Regions from separate parts of the Selenomonas sp. FOBRC9 genome, predicted to be linked through region 4. Evidence: riboswitches for the same ligand, from Rfam matches in the RefSeq annotation. Region 4 holds a riboswitch; each other region holds the start of a gene.
The links. A riboswitch is a leader RNA that binds a small molecule or an ion and turns the genes downstream of it on or off. The one in region 4 is predicted to bind cobalamin.
Positions count from the first base shown of each region.

Region 1: linked by a shared signal. The riboswitch ahead of HMPREF1147_RS08265 (methylmalonyl-CoA mutase family protein) and the one ahead of HMPREF1147_RS08720 (TonB-dependent siderophore receptor) in region 4 are both predicted to bind cobalamin.
Region 2: linked by a shared signal. The riboswitch ahead of HMPREF1147_RS03830 (autotransporter outer membrane beta-barrel domain-containing protein) and the one ahead of HMPREF1147_RS08720 (TonB-dependent siderophore receptor) in region 4 are both predicted to bind cobalamin.
Region 3: linked by a shared signal. The riboswitch ahead of cobN (cobaltochelatase subunit CobN) and the one ahead of HMPREF1147_RS08720 (TonB-dependent siderophore receptor) in region 4 are both predicted to bind cobalamin.

Region 1 is NZ_ALJR01000032.1:5,752-9,921, reverse strand. It holds gene HMPREF1147_RS08265 (methylmalonyl-CoA mutase family protein) at 1-1,571, opposite strand, end outside; cobalamin riboswitch at 1,987-2,214, opposite strand; gene HMPREF1147_RS08260 (G5 and 3D domain-containing protein) at 2,302-3,111, opposite strand; gene HMPREF1147_RS08255 (TatD family hydrolase) at 3,304-4,089, opposite strand; gene metG (methionine--tRNA ligase) at 4,086-4,170, opposite strand, start outside.
Region 2 is NZ_ALJR01000015.1:167-4,336, forward strand. It holds partial or broken gene HMPREF1147_RS03830 (autotransporter outer membrane beta-barrel domain-containing protein) at 1-2,309, opposite strand, end outside; cobalamin riboswitch at 2,509-2,686, opposite strand; gene HMPREF1147_RS03835 (O-acetylhomoserine aminocarboxypropyltransferase/cysteine synthase family protein) at 2,873-4,162, opposite strand.
Region 3 is NZ_ALJR01000003.1:124,020-128,189, reverse strand. It holds gene HMPREF1147_RS01105 (OmpH family outer membrane protein) at 1-109, shown strand, start outside; gene lpxD (UDP-3-O-(3-hydroxymyristoyl)glucosamine N-acyltransferase) at 124-1,143, shown strand; gene HMPREF1147_RS01095 (lysophospholipid acyltransferase family protein) at 1,145-2,020, shown strand; cobalamin riboswitch at 2,100-2,328, shown strand; gene cobN (cobaltochelatase subunit CobN) at 2,469-4,170, shown strand, end outside.
Region 4 is NZ_ALJR01000034.1:24,660-28,829, reverse strand. It holds gene HMPREF1147_RS08720 (TonB-dependent siderophore receptor) at 1-1,820, opposite strand, end outside; cobalamin riboswitch at 1,986-2,165, opposite strand; gene HMPREF1147_RS08710 (DUF4153 domain-containing protein) at 2,320-3,975, opposite strand.

The DNA of each region.
Region 1 (4,170 bases), on a different contig from region 4:
ACATCAATGTCGGCGAGATATGCGTCGATATCGGCGGCACGCTGCTGTTTCAGCGCCACCGTATCCTCTTCGCGGCGGTCGAGCAGGGTCTCCGTCATGTTCGGATACATGTTGTTGCCGACGATGCGATCCTTGCGCACATCCGCCTTCTTGAAGCGGTCGGCAAGGATCTTCGCGATCTCTTCCTGCACATAGCCGCTCTTTAAGGCCTCGACGATCCCGCCTTTGCCCTCGATGGTCTGGAACTCCGCCCAGATGCGTTCTTTCATCTGCCGCGTCAGCGACTCGACCGCCCACGATCCGCCTGCGGGATCGATCGGCTGGAGCATCCCGAACTCCTCTTGGAGCATGATCTGGATGTTGCGCGCAATGCGCCGGGAGAATTCGTCGCCCTTACGGATCGGTTCGTCAAACGGTGCGCTCTCGAAGGAATCGATGCCGCCGACAACGCCCGAAAAGATCTCCGTCGTATTGCGGAGCATGTTGACGTACGGGTCGTAAACGGTCTTGAAGAAGAGCGCGGGGCGCGCGTGAATGCGCATCTTCTGCGATTCCGCGTTCCCGCCGAACGCCTTGACGATCTGCGCCCAAATCGGACGCACCGCGCGCAGTTTCGCAATCTGGAGGAAGAAGTTCGCGCCCATGGAGAACCCGAACATGATCTGCGACGCCGCGTCGTCAACCGTGAGCCCGCGCTCACAGAGCGCACGCAGATACGCCGTCGCCGTTGCGAGCGAGGAGGCAATCTCCTGCACGTCGTTCGCACCGCCGTTGCTGTAAACATCGCTGCGTACAAATACGGTTTTGACATGCGGCGCGTTCTTCACCGCCCATTTTGCCGCCGCCGCCATTGCATCATACTGTGCGCTGAGCGACGCGCCGATCTTGCCGCGTGCGGCGAGCTCGCCGATGGGGTCGGCGCCGATGACGCCGCGCACGCCCGACATATCCTCCCCTGCCGCACGGCGTGCCGCCGCGACGAGCGAGAGAATCGGCAGAGCCGCTGCGCCCGCGTAGACATAGAGCGGGAATTTGCCGAGATCGAGTCCCTCGAGCAGCGTGTGCATATCGTCGACTGTCGTCACACTCGTGCCGAGGTCACCGACATGTTCCGCCTCGCGCGCGTCGACGCCTTTGCGTGACGCACTGTCGAGGACGATGTGGTAGATGGTCGAGCCCTTGTCATTCTCATGGCGGAGCAGCTCGTTGTTCTCCTTGGGCAGGGTCTCGTCGCACGCCTGGGCAATGCCCCAGGGCTTTCCGATGTAGCCCGCCGCATCCACACCGCGCAGGAAGTCGCCCATCCCCGGCATAACGCTCTTGGGCAGGATTTCCTCCGTGTGCTTCTTCGTGTACATAGGCTCGAATGTGATGCCCTCGTAGGTTTTCGTGAACATCACCTTTTCGAACGGAGCTCCCTTGAGCAGAGCTTCGCACGCAGCTTTCCACTCCTCGTCGGTCGGCGGAGTGAATTCATCGAGCGGAACGTCGGGGAAATCCTCGACCTCAGCCGATTTCTTCAGAAGCTGCTGAAGTTCTTCGTCGCTTGAGCGCTCTTTTTCTTCCGGCATAGTACGTCCTCCTTTGTATGATAAGGGAAGCTGATGAACTCAAACTTCTCTTAAAAAACTGCGGTGAGGCAGTTTTTTTATAAAAAAAACACCCCGAGCTTCCACCCTCGGAGTGACCTCCATAACGGAGATAAATGAGAACTGAAAAGATGAGCAATGTTTCCCCAAGGGGTGTATACCGCCCCTTCATCCCGGGGAAATCGCTATGCACGGAAGCTCATCTTCCCATGCACACCGATCTCCTCGGGACATGCTCACGCACCGTATGGCAAGCGAAAAGCCCGCCCCACACGTTGTGCAGGACGGGCTTCCGATATCGTCACTCAGTTCTCATCTAATCCGATCTCTTGGCTGCGCCGGATTTTCGTTTTGAAGCGAACGATTCGTAATCCCCATCCCCATCACTCGTAGGTCAAACGGTGATTGTCAATCAGGCAGTTCTCCTGGCTTCAGTTCATCGCTCGCCTGCGCCTTCCCAAGGATGTTATCCCCAGTGACTGTAGATGTGTCCCATCTACCTTGCAGGTTCACTCGCTGTTACAGTGGCGTGACCGCTCCGGCTTATACCGGATTCCCTATTAAGTTCGGTTGATGTCCGCATATATGCGACGCATCTCCCTACACCTGATCCAATCCATATGAAGTTTTTATCGTACGATAGTATAGTAGCACTGATGAACGCTCTTGTCAATAAAAAATCGCGCGATTTTTGTGTCGCGCGAAAATTTTATTATTCGAGTACGTAGACCTCGACGTTGCGCCGTCCAAATTGGATTGCTTCGTCGTAGCTCTCCATGCAGAGATCAATTTTTTGTCCGACGATGGCGCCGCCCGTATCCGCGGCGATCGCCTCGCCGTAGCCCGGGATGTAGAGGCGCGATCCGAGCGGGATCACGTTCGGATCGACCGCGACGACACCGCGCCGCGCCGGGATGCCGCTGGCCGTGATGCCGCTGCCGCCGCCGTCGCTCGGCAGGTATGCCGAGGCATGCATGGTATATGCCGCACGGTAGCGCGGGATGCCGCGGCTGACACGCTCTGCCTCGCGTTCACGTGCGCGGCGGGCTTCGGCTGCCTCCGGCTTTTCCGTCAGCATAATCGCAAGATGTTCCGTGACAGGGGCATCCACACCCGGTGCCGCGTCGATCTCGTTCATATTATAGCCGTACTCCGCCATGACGTCGCCGACCGTGCGGCTGCTCGTCATGACCTCCTGCGTATCACCCCAAAACGAAATTGTCACAGGCACCGCACGGCGCACTTCGATTTCGGTGCGGCGCCGGTCCTCGCTTCGAAACACCTCGTAGGTGTCCTTCTCACCGAGTTTTACGCCGAGTTTGGCAAAAATATCCTTGGGTTTCGTCTGTACCGTCATATCGGTGAGGGTCTGCCCGTCAACATGCACGCTGACGCGGTGCATGTTCTTCGGAAAGCCGTTCATCGTGAATCCACTCGAGAGCAGCATCATGCCGCCGAGCATGGCACAGAGCATCGTGTTTTTCTTAGTTTGAATGAAATTCCCTACTGATTTCAAACGCATAGAATGCCCCCTTTGTTTGAAAGCATTTTCCCACTTTAAGCTGAATTTTTCATGAAGAATGGGACGTGGATACGAATTGATAGCGTTTTTCTGTTCTTGCTCTCCACAACCTAGGATTTTCTTCCCAATACAAAAGCCCCGCACCACCGTTTTTGCAGCGACGCAGGACTTATAAATCAGACAAAACAATATTTAGTTGTTCAGTTTCGGATAAAGCCGCAGGGCGTTTTCCGTCGTGTAACGCGCGACCTCCTCGATACTCTCGCCGCGCACTTCTGCGATCTTTGCCGCCACATGAACGACGTAGGCGGGCTCGTTGCGCTTGCCGCGCAGTGGAACGGGTGCGAGGTAAGGGCTGTCCGTCTCGATGAGGAGGCGGTCGCGCGGTGCTTCGCGCACGATGTCGGGCAGCTTTGCCGCGTTCTTATAGGTGAGCGGGCCGTCAATGCCGATGTAAAAGCCCATCTTCCAGAGTTCCCGCGCCATCTCGAGACTGCCGGAGTAACAGTGCAGGACGCCCGTCAGTCCCTGCCCTTCCTCCTGTAAAATGCGCAGCGTATCGCCGTGTGCCTCTCGGTCATGGATGCAGACGGGGAGCTGTGCCTCACGCGCGAGATGCAGCTGCGCGGCGAAGAGTTCGCGCTGGGTAAGGCGACGGTCGGCATCCTTTTCCCAATAGTAATCGAGACCAATCTCGCCGATGGCGACGACCTTCGGATGCCGCGCCCACGCGAGGAGACGGTCGCGCATCTCATCCGTCAGCGGAGCGGCGTTCTCGGGGTGAATGCCGACAGCGGCGTAGAGTGCGGGATGTGTCTCGGCATCCGCCACGACCTGCGCGGACGCTTCCATGGAGTCCCCCATGCTGACGATGCGCGTCACGCCCGCCGCCGCCGCGCGGACGATTGTCTCCGACAGATCGTCCGCGAACTTCCCATCATAGAGATGCGCATGCGTGTCGATGAATGCGGCGCTCATATGATTTCGATCCGCGGGAAGAGCTGCTCTGCTGTGCCGACCGTGTGACCGTCCGCGACGCGCCCCCAATGCGCGATGTCC
Region 2 (4,170 bases), on a different contig from region 4:
ATGCGGCCGATGAGACTGTTCATCGCGCCCTGCCGGATACTGAGGGCGTTCGCCGCGCCGTTGAGGTTTGCCTTATAGTCGACACCGTTCAGATGGGTGTAGATCAGCTCGGCCTGCGGCTCGATAAAGCCGCCGCCCTTGTACTTGATGCGTTTTCCATACTCCGCAGAGAGCGTTTCCGCCCATGTATGGCAGTCGCCGCGCACGATGTCTCCGCTCGTATTATAAACGCTGTATTCCGTGCCGAGTCTGCCGACCTTTGCGATGAGATCAACATAGTCGCCGCTTTTTCCCGTCCATGTGCCGTAGATGCCGAGGTTTCCCTCTTTGCTCTTACCGCTGCCGTTTGCAAATCCTGCGCTGCCCTTCATATAGCTTGCCGCAAGACCGACGCGCCACTGCGGAGATACCTGCCGGTCATGACCGACCTGTACCGTATGATAGTTCATATGGAAGTTCGTATTGTCCTTATCGCTGCTAGTCTTGCCGCGGTAAAAACGTACCCATGTCCCCGTCTGCTCCGGCGATAGGCGCAGATCACCCATGCGCTTCATGAGGTCGTTGGCTTCCGCACGGAATGCCATTGCAGACGCTGCCATCGCGGATTTTGCGCTGCTCATGATGAGTGTTTCTTTTGGTCCGTAAGTGATGCGGTTTTCATCCGGAACCGCTGCGCCGAGCATCGCCTGTCCCGTTGCGTCGTCATAGGACAACATGCGCCGCGCCCATGGCGTAATCGCGCCTTCGGCAATCTCCGCCTTGCCCGTGATGTTCTTCTCGCCGCTCTTATATCCTTCGTAGTAGAATTTATGTGCGAGCGATTCGAGCGCTTCTTTATATTTCGATGTGTCGAGCCCGTTGCCGGAGGTGCGCAGGGTGACACCGCTGCCTGCGGCGGCATTTTTAACGACAAAATCCCCGCCGACAAGCGTCGTGGCATCCGGCGCCGTGCGGTCATAGCAGACATTGGTAAATCCATCATAGTGGTTGATCGTGATGGAGCGTGCATCCTTTTGGAAGATCCTGCCCGCATGGTCGGCATCCACACCGCCATGGAGCGAGCGCAGCTTACTGCCGCTGAACCCCGCACGCGTGGGAATCATCGCGCCCCACTCTTCGTTCACCCATTTCGCACCGTTTTGCAGATACAGGTTAAGCCCCGTCGCTTCACGAATTGCCTTCTTGTCCGGCTCGTTTTTCCCTTGCTCTTTGTAATTATCCAGCACAATGCCCGTAAATATGGAGTCGGCGGTCGTCAGTCCCACATTGATCCGCGTCGGCGTATTGCCGAATGTAGTAGCCGTTCCCTCTCTGTCAATGAGCCCAATGTTGCCGTAGATCTCCGTCTTGCGGCTGCCTGCGCCGACGACGTTGCCGTCCTTGTCGAGCTTTACATTCATATTGACAGTTGCTTCCTCGGCATTGATCGCAAAATGGGGAAGATTATGCTCCTTATTGATTTTGATTCTGCCGCCGCCGCCAATCGTTACCGTGGAACGCGTTCCCGCACGGACGCCACTGCCGTCGGATTCGACGTCAACGTCACCCGTCACCGTGATATTGCCGCCCTGTGTATCTCCATCATAATTGAGCATCGCGGAAATACCGCTGACATAGTAGTGGGAGAGGAAGTTCTCGCCATGGCTGCCGAGACTCTGCTGTGTCGGCACCTTGACGCGAATTTTCGCATTTCCGTCAATGTAAACATGACCATGGTTCAGTGTGCCGATGCCGCAGGTCACAGCGGGATCACGGTCGCCGGAGCCGTCCGGCGCTTTCAAAAAATTGCTCGAGATATTAACGTCCACATCGCCGTTCACGCGCACAGTTTTCGCGTCGGAAGAGCCGGAGATGATCCCGTAGGAATCGTCCGCATTTGTATGTGAGGTACGGTCAACATTGACAATGACTTTCTTCGCCGTAATCGTGACGTCATGAAGTCCGTTATAGTAATTGGGATCCGCCTTATAGCCGCGCCCCTTATAACTCTGAATGCCAAGGTTCTCCTTTGAATTGAGCGTAAGCGTCACGCCGGGTGCATTGACATTGACATCTGCGCTATTTCCTGTGATGGATTTCGTATTTATCGTGCTGTCTTTTGTAAATGTGTAGCTCTTTGTTGCGCCATCCCAGACGTTGAATTTTGCAAAATCACTTGAAAATTTATATGCGGGTTTCCCGTCAATTTGTCCCTTAGTGAACGTAGTTCCTGTCTGCTCCTCCGCCGACGCCGTTCCGCACGCACTAACCCCCATCAGCGCCATAAGTACCAGTACCGCAAGTCTCCGATCTCTTTTTTCAAATTTCACGTTTTTTCTTCCTCCCGAACAATCAATACTATGTGAAAAAATGCACATGTGTTCTTGTTAATATTCCGCGTTTTCCTCCTCTCCGAACGTATCCCCGGCGAGCGGTACAAAAAAAGCCTCTGCCAAAAGAGGCAGAAGCATATGAATGGAACGGCAATACAGCCGTATATGAATCTCCTCCCTGTCGCTCGCAGGTGGTAACGGTGACTTCTGAACAGGCAGGTCTTCTGACTCCAAATCATCGCGCGGCTGCGTCTTCCCGGGGGATTGCCCAGTGACCATATGCAGCTGCGCTCCTTGATACAGCGGCGGGACCGTGTCGGATTTGCACCGACTTCCCTATGAATCCTTACGGAACCTGTTCGTCTGTGTAGTTTTGTGAATTTCAGGCGACATTATATCATCATTTTACAATAGAATCAATATATGGGACAATATTTTATTGAAAAAATCATGAATATCATTCACAACCTCAATTTATCATAAGTATAAAAATTCCCCCTACATTAAATGCAGGGGGATTAAATATTTACTTCACATAATTCAGTGGCGAACCGAATGCCTCACACAGCGTCGAGCGCCGCGCTGACGTCGGCGAGGAGGTCGTCGATGTGCTCGATGCCGACGGAGAGCCGCACGGTGCCGGCGTTGATGCCGGATGCCGCGAGCTCCTCCGCGCTCATCTGCGAGTGCGTCGTGGTCGCGGGGTGGATGACGAGCGACTTCACATCCGCGACGTTCGCGAGGATGGAGAACAGCTCGAGTTTATCGATGAAGCGGTACGCCTCCTCTTGTCCCCCCTTGATGTCAAAGGTAAAGATGGAGATGCCGCCGTGCGGGAAGTACCGCTCGTAGAGGGCATGATCCGGATGCGAGGGCAGCGCAGGGTGGTTGACCTTCGTGACCTTCGGGTGTTTGCTGAGGAAGTCGACGAGTTTCAGCGCGTTCTGCGTGTGCCGCTCCACGCGCAGGGAGAGCGTCTCGAGCCCGTGGATGAAGTGGAACGCGTGGGTCGGCGAGATGGTTGCGCCCGTGTCGCGCAGGAGCAGCGCGCGGATGTAGACGATGAAGGCGACCGCGCCGAGGGCATCGGCAAAGCTGAGACCGTGATAGCTCGCGTTCGGCTCGGTGATATGAGGGAACCGCCCCGATGCCTTCCAGTCGAACTTACCGCTGTCGACGATGACGCCGCCGAGCGCCGCGCCGTGTCCGCCGATGAACTTTGTCGCCGAATGCACAACGATATCCGCGCCGTGCTCGATGGGGCGCAGGAGGTACGGCGTCGCGAACGTGTTGTCGATGACGACGGGGATGCCGTTTTTGTGCGCGATCTCGGCGATCGCCTCGATGTCGACGAGATCGGCGTTCGGATTGCCGACGGTCTCGATGTAGACGCATTTCGTATTCGGACGGATCGCCGCCTCATACGCCGCCGCGCCGCCTTTCGGATCGACAAAGGTGACGTCGATGCCCCACTCCTTGACCGTGTGCTTCAGGAGGTTGAACGAGCCGCCGTAGATGGTCTGCTGGGAGACGATATGGTCTCCCGCGTGAGCGAGCCCCTGGATCGTCGCCGTGACCGCCGCCGCCCCCGAGGCAAAGGCGAGCGCCGCCGCACCGCCCTCAAGCGCCGCGATGCGTTTCTCAAAGATATCCTGCGTGGGGTTCATGAGGCGCCCGTAGATGTTGCCGGGGTCGCGCAGGGCAAACCGATCCGCCGCGTGCTGCGCATTGCGGAACACATAGGAGGTCGTCTGATAGATGGGGACGGCGCGCGCGTCCGTCGCTGGATCGGGCTGCTCCTGTCCGACGCGGACCTGGAGGGTTTCGAAACGGTACTTCTTGTCACTCATGAGGGGGT
Region 3 (4,170 bases), on a different contig from region 4:
CGTGAAAGATAAGAAACTCGACGTCGTGATGGACAGCTCAAAGAAGTACCCGACCGTCATCTCCGGCGGCACAGATCTGACCGATGAAGTCATTCAAAAACTTCAATAAAAGGGGAATCATGCATGGAAAAGACAGTCAGTGAGATTGCTGTACTGGTTGGCGGCAGAGCGGGCGGCGACACCGGACGCATCATAAAAAGCCTTGCCGCTCTCGATGAGGCGGGCGTGAACGATCTCGCCTTTGCCGTGCCCCCGCATATTGATGAGGCACGCGCCTGCGAAGGGCGCGTGGGTGCCCTCCTTCTGCCCGGCGGCACGGAGGGCTTTTCGTGTGCGGTGATCTATGTGGACGATCCCAAGGCTGCGTTTGCAAAGCTGCTCGCGATCTTTACCCCTGCGATCGACCACCCGGTCGGTGTGAGCGACGAGGCCTACATCGGCGCAGGCGTCCGCATCGGCGCGGGCGCGACCGTCCTGCCCTTTGCCTATGTGGACGACAACGCTGTGATCGGCGCAGGCGTGACGCTCTATCCGCATACCTACGTCGGGCAGTACAGCGAGATCGGCGACGGGACGACGCTCTACCCGAACGCCGTTGTGCGCGAGCACTGCCGCGTCGGGGCGCGCTGCACGATTCACAGCTGTGCGGTCATCGGCGCGGATGGCTTCGGCTTTACGACGGAGCGGGGCGTACATACAAAGGTGCCGCAGGTCGGCGGCGTCGTCATCGAGGACGACGTTGAGATCGGTGCCCATGTCGGCATCGACCGTGCGACACTCGGCGCAACTGTCATCGGCAAGGGGACGAAGATCGACAACCTCGTCCACATCGGGCACAACTGCAATATCGGGGCGAACTGCCTTATCGTCGCGCAGACAGGCATCTCCGGCTCGACGAAGGTTGGGCACAACGTCACGTTCGGCGGGCAGGTCGGCACGGTCGGACACATCAACATCGGCGCGAATTCGGTCTATGCCGCGCGCTCGGGCATCATCGGCGACATGCCGGAGGGAACGTTCGGTGCGGGCTTCCCCGTGCAGTCCCACGCGGAGTGGCTGCGCGTACAGGCGGCGATCCGCCGTTTGCCGGAAATGGCGAAAAAGCTGAAGGCGCTCGAAAAGAAGCTCTCCGGGGACGCCTGAGATGCTTTCCTACTATGCGGTAAAACTCCTCAGCCGTCTCATCTGTCTGCTGCCCCATACCGCGGCGATGCTGCTCGGCGAGGCGCTCGCAAAAATCGCATGGATCTTCGTCCCTGCAAAACGCAAGCGGCTCGCGCGCGAACAGATCATGCGCTGCCTGCATACGGACGCGGCGGAGGCGGATCGCATCGCGCGTGCGAGCAGCCTGCGATTTGGCACGATGCTCATGGAAGTGCTGCGTTTCCCGGTGATGAAGGAGCACATGTCGGACTATGTGACGATCGTCGGCGCGGTGGACGAGCTGAACGCCGTCATGGCGGAGGGCAAGGGCGCGATCTTTGCAACCTCACACAGCGGGAACTGGGAGCTCATGGGCGGTGCGTTCGCCTGCGCCGGCTATCCGCTCGTCGGCGTTGCGAAGAAGCAGTCCTCGGCGGGTATGGATCGCTTCATCAATGAGTACCGCACACTCGTCGGGATGCACATTACCTACAGCAGCAGTGTGCGTGAGATGTTCCGTATGCTTGCGGAGGGCTGGATCATCGGGCTCATCAGCGATCAGGATCCGAGCCTGCGTGACGGCATCATCATCAATTTTTTCGGACAGGAGACGAACGCGTTCACGGGCGCAGCGTCCATCGGACGGTTCCGGAGCGTTCCGATCTTCCCCGTGTTCATGCATCGGGAACCGAACGGTCGGCATGTGCTCCTCGTCGAGCCCGCGATCCGCGCGCCCAAGACCGAGGATAAGGAAGCGGATATCCGCCAAACGACGCAGTACATCAACGATCGTATCGAGGCATGGGTGCGGAAATACCCGGAGGAATGGTTTTGGCTGCACGATCGATGGAAATCTATTCGTGAGCGCAGCACTTGACAAGAATGAAATCAATGTTATAATAAGCGCGAATAATATAGAATATGCAGAGGGCGGCGTGCTTTTCCGAGACATGCCGCCCGTACTGTACGGGTTGGGTATCCGCAAGGATTTAATAGAGAAGCCGGGGCATTTCCGGCGCGGTCACGCCACCGTATTGGGGAGCAAATTTGCAGAAAAGCGCGATGTTTTTGCCGAAAGGAGAAAATGCGCGACTTTCGATTGAACCACTGAAGCTGTTGCTTTGGGAAGGTGCAAAGGCGCTGTGAACCTGAGCCGGGAGAACTGCCCTACCGACAGTCACCGTTTGACCCACGAGCGATGGGGAGGGGATTTGCAGCGCCGGCAGAGCATTGACCGCATTCGTGCCGCAGGTCGGCGCGTAGAATCCACCAAAGGGTGGATTTTTTTATTGTTCGGAGCATTATAACAAGGAGTTATCGGCGTTATGCATATCGCCTTTTATACGAATGTATCGCGAGATTATTATATGGCGGGGCGGCTTGCGCTGCCGGAGGGCATCTCCTGTGCGGCGTACTATGTGCAGGGGGAGGACGACTGGTCGCCCGCGCATATGCGTGTCTCGGCGGCGGCGGACGCCGTGCTCTTCCTATGGATGGGAACGGGGCTTGACCGCCCCTTCCTCCGGCATGCCTCCGCCTATCTCCTGCGCGCGCAAAAATGCCATGCGTTCCTTGTCGAAAACAGCGGAGCGGAGCGTATTTCGCATGGGATGACGGACGACGATCTCATGGAACTGCGCCGCTATTTCCGGTTCGACGGAGAGGAGAATGTGCGCGGCGCGATGCTCTATCTCGCGGCTCGGTTCGGCGGCTATGAGGGAGATGTGCCCGCGCCGCAGGAACAGCCATGGCACGGCGTATGGCATCCCGATTATGACGGGGACTGTGCGGACATCGCGGCGTACTGCGCGGCGCATGTCGACCCCGCACGTCCGACGGCGGGCATCGTATTCTACCGCTCCGAGTGGATCATGGGCGATTTCACCTATCACACGGCGCTCGTGCGCGCTTTTGAAGCGGCGGGGCTGAACGTCATCCCTGTATTTACGAATACGCTTGCGAACGCAGAGCTCGGTTCGCCGCCGTTTGCGGAGACGCTGCACCGTTACTTTTACCGTGACGGGGAGCCGGCGGTCGACGTGGTCGTGAGCTGTTTGAAATTTTCCCTGCACGCGGCGGGGACGCCGATCGAAGAACTCGTACGGCTCGGTGTGCCGTGGCTGCAGGCGTATACGATACTCGCCGAGCGCGTGGAGTGGGAGGACTCCCTCATCGGGATGAACGCGATGGAGGTCTCCATCAGCGTGAGCCTGCCGGAGTTCGACGGCGCTATCCACGCCGTGCCGATCGCGGCGAAACAGCGCATGGAGGACGGGCTGTCCGTCTATGTCGCGCTCCCCGAGCGCATGGAGCTCCTCGCGCGGCGGGCGCATCGCTATGCCGTATTGCGGCGCAAAGAGAATGCCGAGAAGAAGATAGCGGTCATTTTCCACAACTACCCGCCGACGAACGCGAGCATCGGCAGCGCGGCGGGACTGGACTCGCCCGAGAGCGTCGTGCGTCTCCTACGCGCGATGAAGGAGGCGGGCTATCGTGTCGAGAACATCCCCGAGACGGCGCAGGCGCTCATGGACGAGATCACGGCGCAGGCGACGAACGACCGCCGCTATCTGACCGACGCGCAGATTCAAAATGCCTGCGGGCGTCTCCCGTCGGCGGATTACCGCGATTACTTTGAAACGCTCTCCGCACGCGTTCGGGAGCGCATGTGCGTCGACTGGGGCGAACCGCCGGGCGATGTGCTCGTCGCGGACGATGCCTTTATCCTGCCCGGCATCGAAAAGGGAAATATCCTCATCACGATACAGCCGCCGCGCGGATTCGGCGAAGATCCGGGGAAACTCCTCCACTCGCCCGACGCCGCGCCGACGCATCACTATCTTGCGTTCTATCACTGGCTGCGCACGGTACGCCGTGTGGACGCCGTTGTACACGTCGGGACGCACGGCTCGCTTGAATGGCTCCCGGGCAAGAACGCGGGACTCTCGCCCTCGTGCTACCCCGACATCTCCATCGGCGACCTGCCCGACATCTATCCCTACTGGATGACGATTGTCGGCGAGGGCA
Region 4 (4,170 bases):
TTTGTCTGCTTGAAATTGCTGTAGGAAACGCCGCCGACGAGATCCCAGCGGTCGGCAATACTGCCCGTGAACGCCCACTCCGCGCCCTTGTTCTCGCGCTCTCCATTGTTTTCAAGATAAACGCCGTCGGATTTCTGTACATCAATGGAGTTTGCCTGACGAATTTGAAACAGGCTGAGCGTATGGAGGAAATTCCCGCTCTTCACCTTCACGCCGATCTCATTCTGCTTCGTCTTCGCGGGATCAAGCGTTTCCCCCTTATTCTTATACGAGGTTCCGACGGTCGATCCGGCGTTAAAGCTCTCCGAGTGTGCCGCGTATGCCATCACGTCCGGCGTGAACTTCCAGCTGACCGCGACGGTCGGCGAAATCGCATCCGATTTCACCGTGCTCTTGCCCGCGTTGCTGACCTTGACGCTGTGTCCATGGAATCCTATCGTCAGCTGCAGCTTCTCGTCGAACGCCTTCATCGTGTCGACCACATGCCACCCGGTCATCGTCAGCTTATTGTTATGCGGGATCGTCCCATGGAGCAGATCGGGCTGATCCCATGTATTGTCACGGTAGATGTTACCCGTCCCGCGCCAGAACACATTCCCCGCGCCGCCGCTGCGCCGCCAGTTGCGGTCGACGCCGACGAGATAATCGTGCCGCACGCTGCCCGTCTTAAAGTCTCCGCGCAGACCGACGCCCACGTAGGTGCGCGTGAAGTACAGCGGATAATTCTCCATGGCGATATTGAAATCGCCGTTATTGTTAATCACTGTCGGCGAGCCGTCGACATAGCCATACCAATTCTCCAAATGATAGCCTGCGTTCAGGAACGCCGTGAGATGCTCGCTCAGCTTCTGATCATGGTTGAGCGCGAGAATAAAATTATCGTATTCGTTGTACGACCACTCAGGCTTATAGCTGCGCGAGAGCTTCGGCGCGGGAATCAGATGCGTCACTTTGCCGCTGCCGAACTCAAACCCGATGCGCATCGGTCCCGCATTGTGCTTCGTATGGTTATAGCCGAGCAGCAGATTCGTATGTGAATGCGTCGTATGCTGGTCGAGATTGACGAAGATATTCTGACGCAAGAGTCTTTCATGCTTGACCGCCGTCTCGCCGGCGACATTGGTCGCCGTGACACGCACGCCCCAGCGCTTGTCGCGACCGAACCGATTGCCCACATCGACCGCCTCTTCCACGGATTTCCCACCGAGATAGGAAAGACGTGCCTCCAGCGCCTCACGCTCCGCTTTCTTCGAGGTGAAATTGACTGTGCCGCCGACCGCTTCATTGACGATCGTACCGCTGACACCGATATTCGGGCCCGAGATGACGCTCACGCTGTCCACCCAGTAGTAAGGAATATTGTACTGTGCGAGCAGCCCCGGAATGCCGTTGACGTACAACGCATGTCCGCTGAGTCGGAACCCGCGGACGGCAATGTCCTGATAGAGATGACTGGTCATCACGCGCACCGACGGATTGAGCGTAAGCGTTCCATTGACGCCGTCCGAAGGCGAACTAAAGGTTTGAATCGCCTTTTGGCTCATGCTCGAGACCGTAAACGGCGCATCCATCACATCCTGATTACCGAGCAAGCCGACCGACGGTTTGCTCTCTAGGAATCCGCCGGGCAGTGTCGTGTTCGAGGTTTCCTGCACCCGCTCCCCTTCGACATCGACAGGATCGAGTTCATAGGTATCGACGGCATCCGTCCCCCCCCCGTGGATATCCTGCTTCTCTGCAGCAGATACACCGCTCATCCACACCGCATTCGTACCGATCGCCGCGATGGCGACGGCAAGTGCCAGCTGTCGTTTCGTCATGATGATATTTTCCTCCTCCAAAGTTCCCCTGAGCGCCCCCCGCGCCCTCTTCCCTATGCATTGCTTTCCTCCATCGTACGCACTAAAAAAACACTGCCGTTCTGTCCATCGCAGAATGCAGTGGCAGCGCCACCCTGTCGTGCATCCGCACACAAAGGGCACCGCTCCCGGCGTACGAGATTCGGTAGGTCTTCCGGCTCTGCGTCATCGTCCGCCCCGTCTTCCCGCTCGCGCAGTGACATGGTGGGGCATCCTCGGCATTACGGCGGCGGGACCGCATCGGTTTCACACCGATTTCCCTGTTACCTCCTTTTCACAAGGAGCACCGAACCTGCTTATGAAGTTAAAAATGAATAAATACTTATTGAAGTATAACGAATACTAATCCTATTGTCAACCACGAAAACCGCGGACTCCACAACGACCGGGGCATCCTCCCTGCTGATCGGGAATGACCGCATCTGCATCACACAGAAGCACAGGCATTCCGGAAGACGTTCTACCTCTTCAAAAGCACGCCCTGCATATTCACCGCCGCCCCCTCTTCTCCTGCGCCGCGCGCCATGATCCGCAGTTCGCTCAGGCAAAGGCGGCTCCGGTCATCCAAATCGATCTGCATCTCACGTGTGAATCTGTTTACACCGTTTCCCGCACGATGTTCGCGCGCATACGCCAACGCCTCCGCGACGTACGCCGAAACATCGCAGTGCTCCTCTGCGCCCGCCCCCTTTTCCACAACGAGCACGCCGTCCCTGACAGGCGTATCCGAAAACACATAGGCTTCCTGCCATCCGGCCACCGGAACGAAGGCAGGATCGGGCGGGGTGAAAAGGAACCAATCGACAGTGTCTTCTCCCTCATAGCTGCGGCGCAATTCCGCGAGCGTATCGTTCATGCCCGGCGTCTCGAGGAACGCCGTCTGACCTCGCTCCGTCAGGTACTCCGAGGCGCTCAGCAATTTTTCCTGCGCCTCCGGCGAAAGAGCAGGGTTCCCCACGACAGTGCCGTCCCTTATCATATCGTTTTCCTCAAGAACGCTCCAAAGGCGTGCCTCCTGCGTACGCAGCGGGATGTCGAGGATGCTCAGCGGCGTCAGCGCGGACACGGCGATCATGACCGCCAGGACAAGGAACGCCGGGCGCGGAGAACTGCGCCGGAACGCACATATGAGCAGGAAAATACCGAACGCCGTGCAGAGGATGGATGCGTAACGAGGAGCGGTAAGCCCATACGGCGCGATCCGCTGGCATACGGCCACGGCCTGCACTGCAAGAATCGGCAGAAAGACCGGCAGCCCGCGGTGCAGAAAGGACTTCAAAAAGGGGTGCCGTTCATCCCCCGCAAAACAGACAAAAAACACGGCAAAGGCAAGGAGCGCCAGTGAGGCAAACCAATTCATCATGCCGACGGGAATCTCCCACAGGAAGATGATCTTCGCCACGTAGAGATAGAGAATAACGAGCAGGATGAGACAGGCAGGCCAAAGGATGCGCGCGAGCAGCACGCGGAAAAGTGCGGGCATCTCCGCTCTTTGCCCGTACACGGGCAGACCTGCAAGGGCGACCTGTCCCCCTGCAAAAATATAAGAGACCTCCGCAATCAAGAAATACAGCAGCGTCAGCAAGTTCGGCGGCACTGAAACGATCAGCGAATCAAATGCCATGAGGCAGATATTCAGCGATGCGGTCAAGAGTGTGCCGACAACGGCAGCCTTGCACAGAGAAAATATGACAAGCGGAGCGGAGCGCCCCTCCTCTTCGCCCTCCAGACAATAAAGTCCAAAAGCCGCAAAGGAGAGCGCAGCGCCGAGGGTTTGGAGCAGGATGTACGGCACCGTCCAGCTGTGCCCCCGCACAAGAATGAAGACTGCGGCACATACGGCGGCTGTAAGGATCGCCTCCACACGTCGGTGTTCCTTGCCGCGTCTCTCAAAAAAGAGGTGCAGCGAGACGGCAAAAATACAGCCGACTGCAGCGGCCGCCGCCGCGGAACCGGCCTCTTCCAAATACCAAGCCTCCGCCTCGTATATTTCGCGATAGGTAAATGCTCCAAGACATAGGAGCAGCACGACATCCGCCGCCACCGCGGTGCGGAACCGCCGCGCGCCCGTACGCACGGTTTGGCACAGATTTTTCCACAGCTTCTCGATCCTCATCTTGCACCTCCTCTTGTATATATTCTTCTGCACGCGCAGTCTTTCCTTCCGCGGGCGTCCTTTTTTAACAATAGGATCTCACACCATATAAAAATTTTTTCGCTTCATTTCGAAAGTTTTCATTACATATATTATATTATAGTAGATAAATGATTTTTATCACGCCTTAGCAGGGAGTTCAATGTTGCTCGGGCT